One region of the Waltera acetigignens genome, then DNA from elsewhere that is predicted to be linked to it. Evidence: predicted binding sites of a transcription regulator. Region 1 holds the regulator's gene; each other region holds the start of a gene.
The links. The regulator Rex, encoded in region 1, represses fermentation and respiration genes when NADH is low (regulators of the CRP and FNR family bind a similar motif). The targets are predictions, from matches to a motif close to ATTGTTAANTANTTAACAAT.
Positions count from the first base shown of each region.

Region 1 (3,168 bases):
ATCTCGAAATTAACATCGGTAAAAAGCTTATGGGAATCAAAGCTTTTGGACAGATGCTCCACAGTCAGCACATCATTGCCACTTAAGATCCGGGGCGTCAGTGTCAGCTTCATATCCGTGCGGACCTCGGAGGGTTTTTCGATGACCTCGATCTTGTCCAGCATTTTCTCACGGCTTTCCGCCCGTTTGATGGACTTTTCCCGGTTGAAGGATTTTAATTTTTCGATGACCTCTTCCTGATGTTTGATCTCACGCTGCTGGTTCATATAGGCATTCCAGGCAGCAACGCGCAGCTGTTCCTTTTTTACGGCATAATCGGAGTAATTGCCCATAAAGGTTGTAGCCTTGGACTGGTCGATCTCGATGACTTTCCCGGCGATCCGGTCCAGAAAATACCGGTCGTGGGAGACGATGAGAACGGCTCCCTTGTAATTCAACAGATAAGTCTCCAGCCAGGCGATGGAATTCATATCTAAGTGGTTCGTCGGCTCGTCTAGGATGATGAGATCAGGGTTCTGTAACAGAAGCCGTCCTAACGCCACACGGGTCTTCTGACCGCCGGAGAGTGTGGCAACCGGCTTGGAGAATTCATCTTCGGTAAATCCCAGTCCCTTTAACACACCGACCAGCTCACTGCGGTAGAGATAGCCGCCGCCGGTCTCGAAAGCATGGGTGAGAGAGGTGTACTGCTTCATCAGGTCTTCCAGCGCATCTCCTTCGGCATGCTTCATATTGTTTTCGCATTCCCGGATCTTTTCCTCCAGGCGCAGCAGATCCGCCTTGACAGATAACAGTTCCTCGTAAATGGTGTGAGAGGTGTCCACAGTGCTGTTCTGTGCAAGGTATCCCAGGGTCTTGTCCCTCGCCAGAACCACCTGCCCGTCATCGGGAGTCATTTCCCCTACGATGATGCGGAGCAGTGTCGTTTTCCCGGCACCGTTGATGCCCACGATGGCAGCTTTTTCATGATCCTCTATATGAAAAGAGACATTTTTCAATACCTGATTTTCTACAAATGCTTTTGAAATATTCTGACAAGATAATATCATGGTAGTAAGTATCCTTTATTTCCAACCCACGGAGACCGGGCTTTTTAAATTTCATTGTAACGAAAAGAAGAAAACCTGTCAATTCATTGACAAGTTTTTAACACATGGTGTATACTAAAAAAAACGGAGGTGAAAGTATTGGAAGTAAAAGAAATTTCACAGGCTGTGATTGGCAGACTGCCCAGATACTTTCGATATTTGGGGGAATTGAAGGATGAAGGTGTGGAACGTATTTCTTCGCAGGAACTTTCCGGACTGATGAAGGTGACCGCATCCCAGATACGTCAGGATTTTAATAATTTCGGCGGTTTCGGCCAGCAGGGCTATGGATATAATGTAGAATCTCTGTATCGTGAGATTGGTAAGATCTTAGGACTGGATAAGCAGCATAATTTCGTCATCATTGGAGCAGGCAATCTGGGAAGAGCGCTGGGCAATTATATGAACTTCGAACGTCGTGGATTTATCTTCAAGGGAATGTTCGATGCGAACCCGGAACTGGTGGGTAAGGATGTCCGTGGCGTGAAGGTTATGCCCATGGATCAGCTGGAATCCTTTATCCGGGAGAAGGACATCGATATCGCTGTACTGACGATTCCCAAGACCAGTGCTGTGGAAGTGGCAGATAAGCTGGTGGCTAACGGGATCCGTGCTATCTGGAATTTCGCTCATGTGGATCTGAATGTTCCCGAGGGAATTCAGGTGGAGAACGTGCATCTGTCTGACAGCTTAATGAAGTTATCCTATAATATTAACCGTTACAGTTCAGACATGAAATAAGCAAGCGTATGATTGCTTATTTCATAGGCGGAGTGTCTGAAAATGAATAAAAGGAAAAGTCGCAAGGCGATGACGGATGCGAAGCAGCCGCTTTTATGAATTTCAGCGCACCGAGAAATAATACAACATGAAGTAAGGCATCAAAGGAGTGATTTTATGGGCAACGGTAACGCAGAAGAAAATGCACAGGACCGACAGGCTGCTTTCAAAAATGCATTGACGGGAAAGCATCTGCCCGTACTCACCCTGGATAATAAATGGTATCGGTTGTTGAATAAGACCGGTTCCGTTCCGCTAAAAGAAACGGAAGATGCCCTGAATCAGCTGTTGAAACGACAAGGTAAGCTCAATACCGAGTCGAAGGATATCCGGAATCTGAAAAAGAAGCTGATGAAAGAAATCGTCCCTATGGTGGATGAGGCGGAACAGCAGGGCGAAAACAGTAAGCTGAACAAACAGATCGAGGATCATAAGCGCCTGATCGGGGAATGCAATGAGAAGCTGGAAGCATACGAAGATGAGTTAAAAGATATCCCCAGAGAGATCGAAAGAATAAATCTTCAGCTTATGATGTTTACTATGGACTGCTGCTATGATATTATGAAGGATAATGACAAACAGATCAAAGAGACTGCGGAGTGGGTGGGTGCGATCCGTATCGAACTGAAAAAACGTCTGATCGAAAAACAGCAGATGGAACAGCAGAATCAGGAGATCTACAACTACATGCATGATATTTTTGGTGCAGAAGTGGTCAATCTGTTTGACATGAAATATAATCCGGAGCAAAAATAGTATGAGATATCTGGTAACTGCACAGGAAATGAAGCAATACGATAAAAATACCATAGAGTACCTCGGCATCCCGGGGCCGGTTCTGATGGAAAGAGCGGCTCTGGCTGCGGAGGATTTTCTGAAAGAGCGCTTTGATGCCGTGAAGGAACGGACAAAAGTGCTCATTTTTGCTGGTATGGGAAATAACGGAGGAGACGGTCTGGCTTTGGCGAGACTTCTTGCGGCGGACGGTTATACGGTATCGGTACGACTTGTGGGAGATCCGGAGAAAGCCACAGAGCAATGGAAGAGCCAGTGGCAGACCCTGCAACATTTTCCGGTGAAGACAGACAGTAATACGCAGGCAGATGAATATAATGTGATTGTAGATGCCTTGTTCGGTGTAGGATTGAGCCGCCCGGTGGAAGGCATCTATGCGGAAGCCGTAGAAGAGATGAATGTGGCGGAAGGATTTAAGCTGGCACTGGATGTTCCCAGTGGGATCTGCTCGGACACCGGCCGGGTGCTTGGTTGTGCTTTTCTGGCAGATGCAACGATTACTTTT
Region 1 covers NZ_JAOQJO010000016.1:101,685-104,852, reverse strand. The annotation lists gene OCV96_RS14865 (ABC-F family ATP-binding cassette domain-containing protein) at 1-1,049, opposite strand, end outside; gene OCV96_RS14860 (redox-sensing transcriptional repressor Rex) at 1,188-1,829, shown strand; gene OCV96_RS14855 (hypothetical protein) at 1,986-2,624, shown strand; gene OCV96_RS14850 (NAD(P)H-hydrate dehydratase) at 2,626-3,168, shown strand, end outside.

Region 2 (3,168 bases), on a different contig from region 1:
ACACTGTTCTATGGGAAACGCTATTCCCAGACAGTACTGAAGGATAAGGTGGATTTCTGCAAGGTGGCAGAAGGACTGGGCTGTACCGCCATCCGCGTGACCAAAAAGGAAGAAGTGGCACCGGCCATCGAGAAGGCCATTGCCCTGAAAGCACCGGTACTGATCGAGTGCATGATCCCGGAGGATGATAAGGTATTCCCCATGGTTCCGGCAGGAGCCCCCATCAGCGAAGTGTTTGACGGAGATGATTTGAAAAGGCAGTCCTGATGAAAAAGACGACGAAAAGATTAGTTTTGGCAGTACTTTTATTTTTGCTGTTATTACTGACCGGATATTTTATTCTGGCATTTTATTACAGAGAAGGCTTCTCTGTAAATACCTGGATCAACGGTGTCTACTGTACCGGAAAAACGGTGGAGGAAGTGAATTCGGAGCTTTTGTTGCGTACAGAGGCTCCGAATATTGTCATCGTGGACAGAGAGGGGACAGAGTATACAATCTCTCTTGCGGAAGCAGATTATCAGGCAGATTACAGTAACGTACTGGAACATTACCGGCAGGAACAGAATCCGTTCCTGTGGGTGGACAATGTTCTGTTTCACTCCCGGAGGGAACTTTCTCCCACAGTGACCGTGGATGTGGATGGGCTTCGGAGAGCTTATGATTCTCTGGAATTTGTACGGGCCGAACAACAGAAGAACAAGGATTACAGCCTTGCCCGGGATTCGTCGGGCGAGTACGTCTTCACGGATGGACTTGCGGGACGCATTGACTTGGAGAAGGCTTTTTTGGCGTTGGAGAACACAGTAGAAAACGGGCAGGAGACGTTAAACCTGTCAGATAGTGGCTGTTATTATGACATCACTCCAAATGAGAACCAGAAAACTCTGCGGAATCTCTGGAAGGAGATTGAACGTTATCAGAGATGTGATATTGTCTATTGCTTTGGACAGGAGAGACATCCGGTGACGGCAGCGGACTGTGCCTCTTTTCTGGTGACGGAGAATGGTCTGCCGGTGACGGATCAGACCGGTAACTTTGTACTGGATGAAGAAGCCGTGACGGCGTATGTAGAGCAGCTGGCCGAAAAGTATGACGGTTATGGCCGTACCAGACAATTCCACAGTACCAGAGGAGATGTGATCACCATCGAGGGCGGCACCTATGGAAGCAAGCTGGATCAGAAAAAAGAGACTGCATACCTGATGGAGCATCTGCTGGATGCCGGTGTACATACGGGGACACAGCAGTCCCATGTTCCCACTTACGAGAGAGAAGCTTTCTGTTATGGCAGGGATGACATCGGAGATACCTATATCGAAGTGGATATGACACAACAGAAAATGTACTATTATGAAAAGGGGGAACTGCGGCTGGAGACGGATGTGGTGACCGGCAACATGCGCAGACGTATGGGAACACCGGAGGGGGTGAATTTCGTCTATAACAAGCAGAAGGACAGAGTACTGCGGGGACCGGGCTATGCCTCCCCTGTGAAATTCTGGGTACCTGTAAAGGGCAGCATCGGTATCCACGATGCCAGCTGGAGAAAAGAGTTCGGAGGGGACATCTACCAGACTGCCGGTTCCCATGGCTGTATCAATACACCGAAGGACAAAATGGAAGAATTGTACGACATGGTACAGATCGGTACCCCTGTCGTAATGTTTTATTAATAAAACAGACATTTTCTGACAAAATGTGTGCGGGATGCGAACATTTTGAAAATAATTTAACAATGTAGTTGACTAAAGCAAATGAAAAGCTTATTCTATACCTATGCTTTTTATAAAAAATTTAGAAAATATCGAGGAGGTCTTTGAAAATGGCAAGAGTGTATAACTTTTCCGCAGGCCCTGCAGTACTCCCTGAGGAGGTATTGCAGGAAGCAGCCGATGAAATGCTGGATTATAGAGGAACCGGCATGTCCGTAATGGAGATGAGCCATCGATCTAAAGCCTATGATACGATCATTAAGGAAGCGGAAGCTGATCTCAGAGAACTGATGAATATCCCGGACAACTATAAGGTACTGTTTTTGCAGGGTGGTGCGAGTCAGCAGTTTGCCATGATCCCCATGAACCTGATGAAGAACCGTGTGGCAGACTACATCGTAACCGGTCAGTGGGCGAAGAAGGCATATCAGGAGGCTTCCCTGTACGGCAAGGCAAATAAGATCGCTTCTTCTGAGGATAAGACCTTCTCTTATATTCCCGATTGCTCCGATCTGCCCATCAGCGAGGATGCCGATTACGTGTACATATGCGAGAATAATACCATCTACGGTACGAAATTCAAGACCCTGCCCAATACCAAGGGTAAGCCCCTGGTTGCAGATGTATCCAGCTGCTTTTTATCCGAGCCGGTAGATGTGACAAAATACGGTGTGATCTATGGCGGCGTACAGAAAAATATCGGACCTGCAGGTGTGGTTATCGTGATCATCCGTGAGGATCTGATCACCGAGGATGTGCTTCCCGGTACACCGACCATGCTTCGTTATAAGATCCATGCAGATGCGGATTCTCTGTACAATACGCCTCCCGCATACGGCATCTACATCTGCGGCAAGGTATTTAAATGGCTGAAGAAGATGGGCGGTCTGGAGGCAATGAAGGAGCGCAATGAGAAAAAGGCGAAGATCCTGTATGACTACCTGGATGAAAGCAAGCTGTTCAAGGGAACCGTCCGCAAGGAAGACAGATCCCTGATGAATGTTCCGTTCATTACCGGTAATGAGGAGTTAGATGCCAAATTCGTCAAAGAGGCGAAGGAGGCAGGCTTCGAGAACCTGAAAGGTCACAGAACCGTAGGCGGCATGAGAGCAAGTATCTACAATGCGATGCCCATCGAAGGTGTGGAGAAGCTGGTAGAGTTCATGAAGAAGTTTGAAGCGGAGAACGCTTAAGGGGGAGAAAAATGTTTCAGATCAATTGCCTGAATCCCATTTCCAAAGTGGGACTGGATCGTCTGACAGCAGACTATAAAGTAATCGATAATATGAATGACGCAGAGGGCGTTCTGGTCCGCAGTGCTTCCATGCATGAGCTGGAGCTGCCGGAAAATCTGCTGGCAGTAGCGAGAGCCGGTGCCGGAGTCAACAACATTCCTCTGGATAAATGTGCGGAAAAGGGTATCGTAGTATTCAATACTCCCGGTGCCAACGCC
Region 2 covers NZ_JAOQJO010000024.1:38,577-41,744, reverse strand. The annotation lists gene ilvB (biosynthetic-type acetolactate synthase large subunit) at 1-267, shown strand, start outside; gene OCV96_RS17870 (L,D-transpeptidase family protein) at 267-1,676, shown strand; gene serC (3-phosphoserine/phosphohydroxythreonine transaminase) at 1,826-2,908, shown strand; gene OCV96_RS17860 (phosphoglycerate dehydrogenase) at 2,920-3,168, shown strand, end outside.
Region 2: serC (3-phosphoserine/phosphohydroxythreonine transaminase) is a predicted target of Rex. The motif match lies at 1,721-1,740, and genes of this name have one in related genera.

Region 3 (3,168 bases), on a different contig from region 1:
AGCAAAGCCTATGTAGAGAATGATTACACAGACGATGACGAGATCAAGATCGTTCGTACCAAGAAGTTCGATATCAAGCCCATGTATCCCGAGGATGCCTGCATTCAGATGGAACTGTTGGGACACAACTTCTTCGTATTCTGCAACGCAGAGACAGATCAGGTAAATGTAGTGTACAAGAGAAAGGGCGATACCTACGGACTGATCGAGCCGGAAGTATAAAACCGGACAGAAAATTAAATAAAGACAAATTTACAGCCTGCCGGAATTTCCGGCAGGCTGTTTTGTTGTATGGGAAATGATATGCCCCGGAGATTTTCGAATTGTCTGAATACCGGAAAAATCAGAAACATAACCTGTAAGGAGGAACTGAAAGCAGGACAGGGAATGGACAGAGAAAAGAGAATGCGGGCATGGATCCGGGCAGAGGTGATGCTTCTATTTATAATGATGGGAGCATTTCTGCTCCGGGAGACAGGACGGACAGAAAGCATGGAACAGGCGGTGGTCACCGCAACCTCGGCTGCGGGAAAGGATTATATCAAATGGGTGGACTTTACCGTATCCTATGAAGCGCTCTGCCAGGCATATGACTGGGATGTGGATACGTTTGACACGGAACATCATGTGGAGTGGATCCCGCTGCTTGCATATACCGCAGCCAGAACCGGAGGGGAATTTGACAAAAAGGCGCTGAAGATCCTGAACGAGACGGCGGAGAAGCTGGTTGAGGGAGAGGCAGAGATAGAAACTCTCACAAAAGATATGAAATACTATCCGTATTATCTGGAAGCTTACAGCGCAGCGCTGGGAGGACTGGTGGGAGAATACGAGGCAGAGGTGATCGGAGAAGACGGACAGAGCACCTGGCAGAAAAAATACGGATTAAAAGGTTATTGCCCCATTGCGAGAGGATTTGATTATACTCATTATGATGATTTCGGGGCGGGAAGAAGCTACGGATATAAACGAAGGCATCTGGGCCATGACATGATGGGGCTCGTCGGTGTACCTATCATTGCTGTCGAGTCCGGCACTGTGGAAGCCCTGGGCTGGAACCAGTACGGCGGCTGGCGCATTGGTATCCGCAGCTTTGATAATAAGCGCTACTATTACTATGCACATCTGAGGCAGAACTACCCCTATGCGGAAGGACTGGAAGAAGGCAGCGTGGTGACGGCGGGGGATGTGATCGGTTATATGGGACATACCGGTTACAGTACCACAGAAAATGTAAATAATATAGAAGTAACCCATCTGCACTGGGGATTGGAACTGGTCTTTGATGAAGAACAGAAAGAGAGTGACAACGAGATCTGGATCGATGTCTATCCGCTGACCTGTTTTCTGGCAAAACACACGCAGGAAGTGCAGAAAGTCGAGGGAACAAGAGAGTGGATCCGCACTACAAAAATCCGGGAATTCTGATTTCTAAAAATTTCATTTGTTATTTTGTTATTTTTTTGACAAAAGCATTGCAAAACAGATTTCGCTATGTTAAAATGGGGACAGTGAAATGATAAAAAAATAACAATCTACATTTCAGAAAGCAAACCAAACGAAAACAAAAAGTGGAGGACAAACAAATGGCAAAGAAAGTTGTATTAGCAGGCGCTTGCCGTACCGCAATCGGTACCATGGGCGGAACCTTAAGCACAACTCCTGCACCGGAGCTGGGCGCAATCGTTATCAAGGAGGCTCTGAAGAGAGCAGGCGTTGCTCCCGAAGCAGTTGACCAGGTATATATGGGATGTGTAATCCAGGCTGGCCAGGGACAGAACGTAGCACGTCAGGCAGCTATCAAAGCCGGACTTCCTATCGAAGTTCCCGCAGTTACCATGAACGTGGTATGTGGTTCCGGCCTGAACTGTGTGAACCAGGCAGCACAGATGATCATGGCCGGTGATGCAGATATCGTAGTAGCAGGTGGTATGGAGAACATGTCCATGGCTCCTTACGCAATTCCTCAGGGACGTTACGGATATCGTATGGGTAACGCAACCATGGTTGATACCATGATCAAAGATGCACTTTGGGATGCTTTCAATGATTATCATATGATCAAGACCGCAGACAACATCTGCGAAGAGTGGGGACTTACCCGTGAAGAACTGGATGAGTTCGCATTAAAGAGCCAGTTAAAGGCTGAAGAAGCTCAGAAGAACGGTGCCTTCAAGGCAGAAATCGTTCCCGTAGAAGTTAAGAAGAAAAAAGAGACCATCGTATTCGATACCGATGAAGGCCCTCGTCATGGTTCTACCATCGAAGGTCTGGCTAAGCTTCGTGCCATCAATCCCGGTGGATTCGTTACCGCAGGTAACGCTTCCGGTATCAACGACGGTGCAGCAGCTATCGTTGTTATGAGCGAAGAGAAGGCTAAGGAGCTGGGCGTTAAGCCTATGGCTACTTTCGTAGCAGGCGCTCTGGCTGGTGTTCGTCCCGAGGTTATGGGTATCGGCCCTGTAGCTTCTACCAAGAAGGTAATGGCTAAGACCGGTATGAAGATCGAAGACTTCGATATCATCGAGGCTAACGAAGCATTCGCAGCACAGTCCGTAGCAGTTGGTAAGGAACTGGGCATCGATGTAGATAAGCAGCTGAACCCCAACGGCGGTGCTATCGCTCTGGGCCATCCCGTAGGAGCTTCCGGATGCCGTATTCTGGTAACTCTGTTGCATGAGATGCAGGCAAGAGGTGCCAAGACCGGTCTGGCTACTCTGTGCATCGGCGGTGGTATGGGATGCTCCACCATCGTTAAGATCGAGGATTAATTTTATAAATATTCGCTGGGGCGGTAGAATCTCTATCGCCTTAGTGTGGTTTTGAAAACACGAATAGAAATGTGAAATGAGGTAAAAACATGGATTACATTTTGTATGAGCAGAATGGTAATGTGGCAACCATCACCATTAACCGTGAGAAAGCACTGAACGCTCTGAATTCTCAGGTACTGGATGAACTGAACGCTACATTGGATGCAGTAGATCTGGCAACGGTTCGTTGTCTGGTGATCACCGGTGCAGGCAGTAAGTCCTTCGTGGCAGGTGCAGATATCGGAGAGATGAGCAGCCTGACCAAGGCAGAGGGCGAGGCATTCGGCAAGAAGGGTAACGATGTATTCCGCAAGATCGAGACCTTCCCCATTCCCGTGATCGCAGCTGTCAACGG
Region 3 covers NZ_JAOQJO010000025.1:19,437-22,604, reverse strand. The annotation lists gene hpf (ribosome hibernation-promoting factor, HPF/YfiA family) at 1-222, shown strand, start outside; gene OCV96_RS18010 (M23 family metallopeptidase) at 388-1,428, shown strand; gene OCV96_RS18005 (acetyl-CoA C-acetyltransferase) at 1,587-2,771, shown strand; gene OCV96_RS18000 (enoyl-CoA hydratase-related protein) at 2,861-3,168, shown strand, end outside.
Region 3: OCV96_RS18005 (acetyl-CoA C-acetyltransferase) is a predicted target of Rex. The motif match lies at 1,452-1,471, and genes of this name have one in related genera.

Region 4 (3,168 bases), on a different contig from region 1:
GTCATGCCGCATTCAAATGCATCGAAATTCGTCTTGCGCTCTCCGGCTTCCTTTTCACTCAGCTGGATCCGTCCGCAGGGTTCCTTGTCCTCGTAGGATACCGGCGGGATCTCCACATCACAGGGTACCACATGGTGGTAACCCAGATATTCATCGATATTGGCTGCAGCTACTTTTCCGGCGGCAATGGCACGGATGACAGTAGCCGGACCGGTCACACAGTCACCACCGGCAAATACACCGTGGACATCCTTGACTTCACTGTCACTCATGGCAGTAATGGTGCCTCGTTTTACGGAGATACCCGCCTCCTCGAAATGGCGGGTCTCGATACCCTGACCGATGGCCACCACGACGATATCACAGGGGATTCGAAGGAGAGGCACATCCGCCTGGATCGGACGGGCTCGTCCCCAGGCATCGATGGGGCCGATGATCTGAGGTTCTACCCACAGAGCCGTCACATTGCCGTTCTCGTCGGCTTCGATCTTGTGAGGTGCTTTCAGGCTGTAAAGCTCTGCGCCCTCTGCGATGGCGCCTTCCACTTCTTCAGGAAGCGCCGTCATATCGGTCTGTCTTCTGCGGTAGGCAATTCCCACCTTTTTCGCCCCCAGACGAATGGCGGAACGGGTACAGTCCATGGCTACGTTACCGCCGCCGACTACGACTACGGTCTTGTCCTTGAAGTCCGGCATGTCATCGTCACCGATGCGGCGCAGCATTTCCACTGCAGACATGACACCGTTGGCATCCTCTCCCTCGATACCGATCTTTTTATCCGTATGGGCACCGATGGCAATATAGACTGCATCGTATTCTTCGTGCAGCTTATTATAAGAAATCTCACCTTCGCCGTTGCCGACTCTGGTGTTCAATTTCACTTCCACTCCGGTGGACAGAATAGTGTCAATGTCCTCCTGTAAGCGTTCTCTTGGGAAACGATAGTTGGGAATTCCGTAGCGCAGCATACCGCCCAGCTTGCTCTTTTCCTCAAATACCACGGCATGGTGTCCCATCAGCTCCAGATAATATGCCGCAGACAGTCCGCCGGGGCCTCCGCCGATGATTGCTACTTTTTTACCGGTGCTCTCCGCTTTCTCAGGCACAGGAACCGTGTTGGCTCTGGCATTGTCCACTGCCATACGCTTCAGGCCGCGGATATTGATGGCACTATCGATCATGTTGCGGCGGCATCTTGCCTCACAGGGATGCTCACAGATCAGGGCACAGGCGGTGGGGAAAGGATTGTCCTTGCGGATCAGCTTTACGGCATCTGCATAACGCTCTTCCTTCACCAGTGCTATGTAACCGGGGATATCCACACCTGCGGGGCACAGCGCCACACAGGGAACCGGCTGGGTAATATGGCAGGAACATTTTCCCCCATGTTCAATGTGATAGACATAATCCTCACGGAAGCCTTCCAGTCCGGCCAGTACCATATGGGCCGCCTCGTAACCGATGGCACAGTCAGCGGAGTCCACAATGTCGGAAGCGGTATCCCGGATCAGATCCAGTGTCTTCAGGGTGGCTTTGCCTGCCAATACATCCTCCATCAGGTTCTGCAACTGCCCCAGTCCCACACGGCAGGGCACACATTTACCACAGGTCTGGGCATGACACATTTTCAGAAAAGAAAGCTGCAGGTCCACCGGACATAATCCGGGCGGGCTGGCGATAATTCTTCTCTCCAGATCTTTGTACAGGCGTTCCACCGTAAGCTGTGCTTTATTCGGGGTAGCTATCTTCAATCGGCTCATAATCTTCTCCATTCTGCGGGCTGATGCCTGCGTTACTTTTATGCCCTGCGCCACGGGCGCTGCCGGCAACGGCTATGGCGTGCTGCTCTCCGTCTGCGGGCGCGGTGTTTTACTGACACGTACTATGGCATTGGCCACCTGAGCTGGCTGCCTGTTGCACGGTGTAAGCGCTTACATTTTGTTTTTTAAAAAATAGCCGTTTCTTGTCGGCTACTGATTTTTGTATATGTGCAATTGTATCCTAAATAATAAAAACTATCAATAGTTTTTAGGAAAGTTAATTTTTTATCTATCTTTTTGTGGAATATGCATGAGGATGCTTGGCTCACATAGATGTAAGCTCTTACATTTTTTTGCTTTTTCTGCTACATCCGTAGCAATACTCTCTTGACATCGGTTTTTCTGCCAGACAATCTCATCGGATCCTTCGTAGGGAATCCGATAGAATCAGGTATTTTCGTAAATCCCCATAAAATAACCGATTTCATACAAAAAAGTCACTGTTCTGCCACTTTTTTGTACAAAAACAGCCAAAAACGTATCTTTAACGAAAATATCTTCTCCAATTTCCTGAAAATCCTGTGTTTTTGTATTTTTTTGCAGCATTTTCCTGTTTTTGATACAAAACTGTTCCTTTTACAATGAAAGAACAGGCTCAAAATAGTGGATTTTTCCTTGCCAGAAGAAATTTTTTCCACCTTTTCCGACCAAATACCCACTTTTGAAGGAAACTCACCTTTTCTGGCCGCTTTCGGAACGCTTTTTCCTCGGAAATCGCCTGTTTTTCCTAGTTTTCAGGAAAAAAAAGCCCAGGCGGAACAGGCTGTCAGAAACAAAAAATGACAGGCTAATCCGCCGGAGCTATATTGCCTATGATATTAATCTTTTTACACCGTCACGATCACGCCGCCATCGTTGGCGTACATGCTGCTGACACCGCGGGTGTCCATGATCAGGCATCCTTTGAACTCTGCCTTTTCCATAAGAAGCTTCTTCATGGTCTCGGCGCGGTCAGGAGCATTGCAGTGGGTGATCATCAGGAAACGTTCCTTCGTATCCCCTGCCTCTTCCAGAACGATCTCCGCCATTCTTCGGAGTGCTTTCTTCATGCCGACGCTCTGGCCTCTCTGCACGATACTGCCCTTGTCTCCGGCCATGATCGGCTTGATGCTTAAAGTAGATGCCACCAGTGCCTTTACACCTGTCAGTCTGCCATTCTTGCGCAGAGTGTCCAAATTATCCAGTACAAAATAGGTATGCACATTGCTGCGGAACTCTTCGATCTGCTTCACGATCTCTTCAAAAGAAAGTCTCTGCTCCTCCAGTTCTACCAGTTTCTTCACGATCTGGGTCTCACCACAGCTGGCGGATTCGGAATCAATGATGTGGATCTGTTTCTTTCCGTATT
Region 4 covers NZ_JAOQJO010000021.1:19,624-22,791, forward strand. The annotation lists gene OCV96_RS16710 (NAD(P)-binding protein) at 1-1,760, opposite strand, end outside; gene OCV96_RS16715 (DegV family protein) at 2,648-3,168, opposite strand, start outside.
Region 4: OCV96_RS16710 (NAD(P)-binding protein) is a predicted target of Rex. The motif match lies at 2,034-2,053, and genes of this name have one in related genera.